3 regions of the Paenibacillus sp. EB106-05-06-XG162 genome follow, and region 2 is predicted to be linked to each of the others. Evidence: a T-box and tRNA genes for the amino acid it is inferred to sense, from the RefSeq annotation. Region 2 holds a T-box; the other regions hold tRNA genes.
The links. A T-box is a leader RNA that pairs with one kind of tRNA and senses whether it is charged. The one in region 2 lies ahead of AC3WU2_RS19910 (arginine--tRNA ligase), so its partner is inferred to be a tRNA-Arg.
Positions count from the first base shown of each region.

Region 1: it encodes a tRNA-Arg, which carries the amino acid that the T-box ahead of AC3WU2_RS19910 (arginine--tRNA ligase) is inferred to sense. The anticodon was not compared.
Region 3: it encodes a tRNA-Arg, which carries the amino acid that the T-box ahead of AC3WU2_RS19910 (arginine--tRNA ligase) is inferred to sense. The anticodon was not compared.

Region 1 covers NZ_JBYTDT010000008.1:31,752-34,024, reverse strand. Annotated here, with positions in the region: gene AC3WU2_RS17630 (sugar-binding transcriptional regulator) at 1-1,001, opposite strand, end outside; tRNA gene AC3WU2_RS17625 (tRNA-Arg) at 1,272-1,346, shown strand; gene clpP (ATP-dependent Clp endopeptidase proteolytic subunit ClpP) at 1,476-2,057, shown strand; gene AC3WU2_RS17615 (PdaC/SigV domain-containing protein) at 2,134-2,273, opposite strand, start outside.
Region 2 covers NZ_JBYTDT010000010.1:33,849-36,121, forward strand. Annotated here, with positions in the region: gene AC3WU2_RS19905 (ArsR/SmtB family transcription factor) at 1-410, opposite strand, end outside; T-box leader at 622-854, shown strand; gene AC3WU2_RS19910 (arginine--tRNA ligase) at 897-2,273, shown strand, end outside.
Region 3 covers NZ_JBYTDT010000003.1:302,996-305,268, reverse strand. Annotated here, with positions in the region: gene yjcZ (sporulation protein YjcZ) at 1-93, shown strand, start outside; tRNA gene AC3WU2_RS10165 (tRNA-Arg) at 1,035-1,111, opposite strand; gene AC3WU2_RS10160 (hypothetical protein) at 1,223-2,167, shown strand.

The DNA.
Region 1 (2,273 bases), on a different contig from region 2:
AGCGCTGCACCTTCGTCAATAATGAGCACATTCTCACGCCCGAATTTCAAGACGGAATGAATCGCTGCTCCTTTACTAGCACCGCCAGCAATGGCAATCACGAGTTCCATTTCTTGAATCTCTTCGAGTCGAAGTCCTAAGGACACCATCTTGTGAACCACATTGCCTTGTCGGTCAAAATAGTACCCGTAAGCTTCCGCTAGAGCACCCTCCTGCCTTAAGGCATCCACCATCTGTTGATCGACCCGTCTTCGTTTGGCCATCACAAAGGCGTCTCCAATCCCATGAACGACAATGCGAGCTTTCCGAATGAACTCCACAATCTCTAGAATATTCGGTTCTTGCATCAAGGACTGATATGCCTCTTCGCTGAGAAGATCCGGGACATGCAGTAATCGATATTGTGCGCCTACACGTTTTGCCATCTTCGATGCGATGGTGTTGGCTTGATAATCAAGACTCTCGCCTAAACCGCCACGAGCTGGCACGAACCAATTGGATTTCATCGGCGTCGTTGAAGTCATCTGTTCTGCCATCTGAGCCAGTGTGGAACCGCCAGTGAGAGCAACGACATCATCTTTACCCATCACTTTACGAAGCACTTTACATGCTGCAAGACCAAGATCTCGCTTCGTAAGCGGCGAACGATCCGAATCACCCGGTACAATCAGCACTTGCTGAAGACCGAAAGACTTGCGAATTCGCTCCTCCATATTTGTTAGACCGAACAGTTCTTTCACAATGGATTCTAAGTCCTCTAGCAGCTTCTCTCCGGCTGAACTTAGGCGCATCCCTGCGCTCTCAATTTCAATGAGTCCTTGTGTCTTTAATAAATCTGTCTCTGCACGCAGTACCCGCTCGGTCATCTCTAAGGAAGTCGCCAGCGTCCTGCGCCCGACTAACTCAGACAGCTTGATTTGATGAAGGATTTCATATCTCTTTTTTAGTATTTCCATGAGATCAGGCAGAAGTTGCTTTTCTATCTCTAATATTTTCCGCATTTCTTTCCACTCCTGCAACTTTAGTTGGCCCGAAAACGTCCCACGGAAACCTTTTTAGTCCCACCTCTAGTTTAACCCTTTCGAGAGCAGTTTGCAAGTGTACCGCATGTAGAATTCACATGTTTACAGAAACTTATACATCGTGGAATAGCCCTTTTTAACTCGGTAGCTCATCTTCGGGTGTATTTCGATAGAAGTTTCTCTTGATAATCAGATTAGGACTTGCATTTCTATGGTTTATAGCATATAATTCTCCTTGCTATCCTTTTTGCGCCCGTGGTCCAATGGATATGACGTAGGCCTCCGGAGCCTGAGATCTAGGTTCGATTCCTAGCGGGCGCGCCATACATACACACACAGAATCAGCTTCGGCTGATTTTTTTGTATCACCAGTTTGACTATCTTTGACTTTTGTTCTGATTTGGAGTATGATTTGGTGGAAAGCTAGTCGATGTGAGTAGAGGAGGATTTTCTGTGAGTTACATTCCTATGGTCGTGGAACAGACGAACCGCGGCGAACGTTCATATGACATTTATTCAAGGCTGTTGAAAGATCGTATTATTTTCTTAGGCTCACCCGTTAATGACGTGGTAGCGAATTCGATTATTGCGCAAATGCTATTCCTTGCAGCAGAAGATCCAGAGAAGGACATCTCGCTGTATATCAATAGCCCGGGCGGATCGATTACGGCAGGTATGGCGATTTACGATACAATGCAATTCATTAAACCAGATGTATCGACGATTTGCGTCGGTATGGCAGCTTCCATGGGCGCCTTCTTGCTTACAGCAGGGGTGAAGGGCAAACGCTTCGCACTGCCGAACAGTGAAGTCATGATCCATCAACCATTAGGTGGAGCAGAAGGCCAAGCCAGCGATATTGAAATTCGCGCGAAACGCATTATCAAGATGCGTGATCATCTGAACAAAATTCTTGCGGATCGCAGTGGCCAGCCGCTAGAGCGTATCGAGAAGGATACCGACCGCGACTACTTCATGAGCGCTTATGAAGCTGCGGAATACGGATTGGTCGACAAGGTTCTTGAGAAGCTGTAAGTTATACGCAAGACGACAAACCCCCATGCATCCAATGCATGGGGGTTTTATTGTATGAGCTACCACACGAGAGCTTCTAGAAAGGCAGCTTACCTTCAAAGCTCGGTGATACGGAACGGAATGGAATATAGAATTCAGGGAATCCCGCTGCGTAAGGCGTATATTCATACACCCCGAAATAAACCACAACACCCTCGTCTTTCACATAGAAAGTTG
Region 2 (2,273 bases):
AGGATCTCCGGGTCCAGTTGGCGGAAATACTCTTCATTCCAAGCCGTCAACAATTGAACTGCATGCGTGCGGAACGCTTCCATCTGAGCTGGAAAATCATTGCCATATTGCGACAACAGTTCGTATAACTCACCCACGGAATGACCTTCAATCCACGTCACGAGCTCTTCGGGAGATGTCGAGTCCGGACAGACAATGGCCAGCAAATAGATAAATCTCCAATCACCGTTCACCTCGGTGCTGTCCAGCAACCTTTGGAGTTCAGGTGTTAATCGCTCCTGCGTTGTCTCGACCCATTCCATCGACAGATCAATCTTCTTATAGGACTTGCGGCATAAATAAGTATGCAGACTGCTAATAAATTCATGCAACGGCGTAAATCTCACGCACAAGCGATAATTCAATGCCACACACCTCCGCTCCTTTCCTATCTCTTACGTGTATCGATATTTTTACCTTCTAAATGTATAGAAAACTGTATCTATAATCAAGCGGTTCTGTAGCGTACCCCTAAAATAACCCCACAAAGTGGGGGCCCCGAGAACTAACATAGACTCGTTCCCGGTCATCTGCCACTTGCATTTATTTCACAGATTTTGTATAGTGTTTGACAATATATATTCAATTTCGTTGATCGGGAGAGTAATTCATGTGAAGCGTCCAAGCGAACCGGGATAGTGTGAGCCGGTACGACAGCATGAATGAAGCGGACCCGGGAGGAAATCTGCTGAACCAGCGCGCTGCAGCCGCTGTGGTATGGAGATTCGGCGCCGTCCGTTATCGGCTAGAGGGGTTAGACACATCATGTCTAGCAACAAGAGTGGTACCGCGAAGCAACAGCCTTCGTCTCTTCATTGAGACAGGGCTGTTTTTTTCATTTCTAGGGAGGAATTCGTATGAGATTACAATTATTTATCATCACTCACATCGAGAAGGCGATTACACGTCTTTATGAGCTGTCATTTGCTTCGGAGCAGAATTCGCAAGTCGCCGTGCGGGTCGAGCAGCCATCCCATATAGAGCACGGAGATTATTCCACGAATATCGCGATGCAGCTGGCGAAGGTTGTGCGCAAATCACCGATGTTGTTGGCTTCTGAGATTGTGGCCCAACTTACGCAAGATGGTAAGATGGAGCAGCTTATTCATAAGATCGAGGTTGCACCGCCGGGATTCATTAACTTGTCTATCGATTGGGGTGTATGGGCGAGCCGGGATTGGCTGCTTGAAAGCACTGGAGAACAGAAAGCGATCGTCGAGCATACGTCAATCAATCCGAACAAATCCGCCCATATCGGCCATCTTCGCAATGCTTGCATCGGTGACAGCATCGTTCGTCTACTAAGACGTACAGGCGTTGAGGTCGAGGTGCACAATTACATCGATGATCTCGGCAATCAACTCGCAGATACGGTCGTCGGAATGCTCCACACGCCGCTTCAGCACGAGTATGCACGATTCGGGGATTTCTGTTGGGATGTCTATTCCTCGCTGCATCGGGAATACAAGGTTAATCCTGGATTGGAGCAAGAGCGTTCCGCCGTCCTCCATGCATTGGAAGAAGGTCATAACAATACAGCTTGGATGGGGATGCTCGTCGCCGAGCGCATCGTACGTGAGCAATTGGAGGAGATGGAGCAGTTCGGCATTGCCTATCATTTACTCGTCTGGGAGAGCAATATTGTGCGTGAAGGGTTCTGGGATGCTGCCTTTCAGCTTCTGCAGCAGACTTCGCAATTCAAGCAGGAGAAGGCGGGCAAGTTGGCCGGCTGTTGGGTGCTGAAGCAAGGAGAGATAGGGAGCGTTGGCGAGGAGAGTTGTGATGAGCATGAAGCAGAAAGCGAACATCAGCAAGACAAAGTACTGGTTCGTTCCAATGGCCTTCTGACGTATACAGCGAAAGATATCGCCTACCATCTCTGGAAGTTCGGTTTGCTGGGCAAAGATTTCGGTTATAAACGATTCGCGGACGAGTTATATACGACTACCGCCGCCGCTGGAGCAGCTGGGGCACCTGCTGACACCGGCGCCTTCGGTCAAGCAGACACCGTCATTAACGTCATCGATGCTCGCCAAGCGTACCCACAGATGATGGTGAAGCAAGCGCTAGAGGTGCTCGGCTTCACAGCCCAAGCGGACCAACTACGCCATATCAGCTATGGCGTAGTCTCGCTTAGCCCGCGATCGGCGGCCGATCTTGGCATCGATACGTCGGACGGCAAGCATGCCTACGCGATGTCCGGCCGTCAAGGCATTGGCATCAAGATCTCCCAG
Region 3 (2,273 bases), on a different contig from region 2:
CGTGGAGGTTTGTTTACAAGCACTAGTACTATCCTTGTATTGTTCATCTTGTTAGTTATTGTCGCTTGCGCTTGCTGTGGTTTTGGTATCTAATAATGCCGAATAGTACAGTTAGTGCTTAATGATGATAACGTAGATATAGAAATGAAAAGAGCCTCGGAGTGATCCGGGGCTTCCTAACCCAATAACTAACTTCTAGTGTTCTTTCTTCGTCTACATAGGTTAAATTTGCAACGGGGAATGATAGCTGAATAATACATGGATAAACCCGGTTATGCCGGGTTATTTAGTGCAGAAATTCATGTGTAAAAAATGTGTAAAGTGATATGAGCTTCTATCGTATCCAAACGTATTCTAATGACCCTATCGAACTCCCGACCGACGGCTTAGAAGGCCGTTATCGCCCCGCTAAATCCTCGAAGACGAGGGCATTTTCATATATTCGCGTTGCGACCTTGATTCCAATATAGTGGAATAACCAGTAACAACCATCCAAACAAAGTGAGCTCAACCTTCATAACATAACATGTACTCAAAAACAGGGAGGTGTTAACATGGGAGAGTTTCGTGAACGCTTTACAAGTACAGGTACTATCCTTGTATTGTTCATCTTGTTAGTAATAGTAGCTTGTAGTTGTGGCTTCGGTTTTGGTATCTAATAATGCCGATAAAGTACAGTTAGTGCCTAATGATGATAACAATGAAAAGAGCCTCGGAGTGATCCGGGGCTTCCTAACCCAATAACTAACTACTAGTGTTCTTTCTTCTTTCGTCTACATAGGTTAAATTTGCAGTGACAGATTAACTTAACGGGGAATGATAGCTGAATAATACATGGAATAGACCCGGTTATGCCGGGTTATTTAGTGCAGAAATTCATGTGTGAAAAATGTGTAAAGTGATATGAGCTTTTATCGTATTCAAACGTATTCTAATGCCCTTATGTATAATAAAGCAAAAAGCCGTAAACCCTTAATTATCAAAGGTTTACGGCTTGTTATCTATACAATCAATCTATGTAATATAAGAATAGATGGCGTCCCAGAAGAGATTCGAACTCCCGACCGACGGCTTAGAAGGCCGTTGCTCTATCCAGCTGAGCTACTGGGACAACAGAACCTATTGTAACAAAAGATTTGATGAAGTGCAATAGAAAATTTTAATTTTATTCGGTATAATTAGTTTTGATCAGAATAAGCACGCGTTGCATAGGAGAAAGTTGGTGCATCTTATTACGAAATCGCATGAGCAAGACACCTATCCGAACAATATTATATTATTCCCAAAGATGCTGGATGTGTATCAGATTCAGCTGACGCGTTTCCTGGAGACGGAACAGTATGGAGAAGCCGTTCGTTTGCTTCAATTTCTGCTGGGTTGTCAGGGCGTTGAACAGCATAAGACCGAATGGCAGGCTCTATTGGACTGGCTGCTCGGGGCTTTTCCAGATGCAGGGGCGATTGAAGGAGTTCCGCTGGATGAAGTGGACGAGAGCGAAGGAGACATGGCTGAGCAGTATTTTCGTAATAAGGTGGACCAAGACCCTGATTATGTGAATAAGCTTCTCGATAGCATCGTGAACGGTCCCTTGACGCCGCAGAAGCTGTTAGGGCTTGAGCAGCTCACTTATTTGGACCACCCCGAGATCGATGACGTCCTGCGTTCGTGGTTGGTTATGGAGCGGCTTCCTGCACTGCTGCAGTTCCATATTCTTCAGACACTGCGCAAACGCGGGGCCAGAGGGACCATTCAATTTACCCGCGGCCAAGAGACGGTTGAGCTCGAGATTCAAGATACGCCTGTTGGATATGATGATTTCCCATCCGCGGTACGCAGTGTCCCAGAACGGGTCCGTGAGCAGACAGAGGTACAAGATCCTGGGCTCTCTTTACTTGCGTTAGATCTGTGGCAGCAATGTGTAATGGCAATGTACGGTACACCTGCTTACCGAAGCATTCTGGCCGATGAGGATGCGACGATTGATATTTGGGCGGCGGCGCTGCATATTTGGATGAGAGAGATGCTGTCAGGCGGCCATGACATCGATGCAGAACGTATCGAAATTAGGGAGTGTTACGGAATTACGGACGCGCTAAGGTTCCGAATGGAGCAAGCGCATAAGCACCTCAAAAACTTAATCGAAAGCCCGCTATTACGCATGGAATAACGAACTATAGAGAGGAAACGCATTTTAGGCGGTTTCTGTCAAGTCGCATTCTTGCTTAAAGTCGAGATGTTGTATATAATATAATGGTTGTTTCGAACGTGGACGA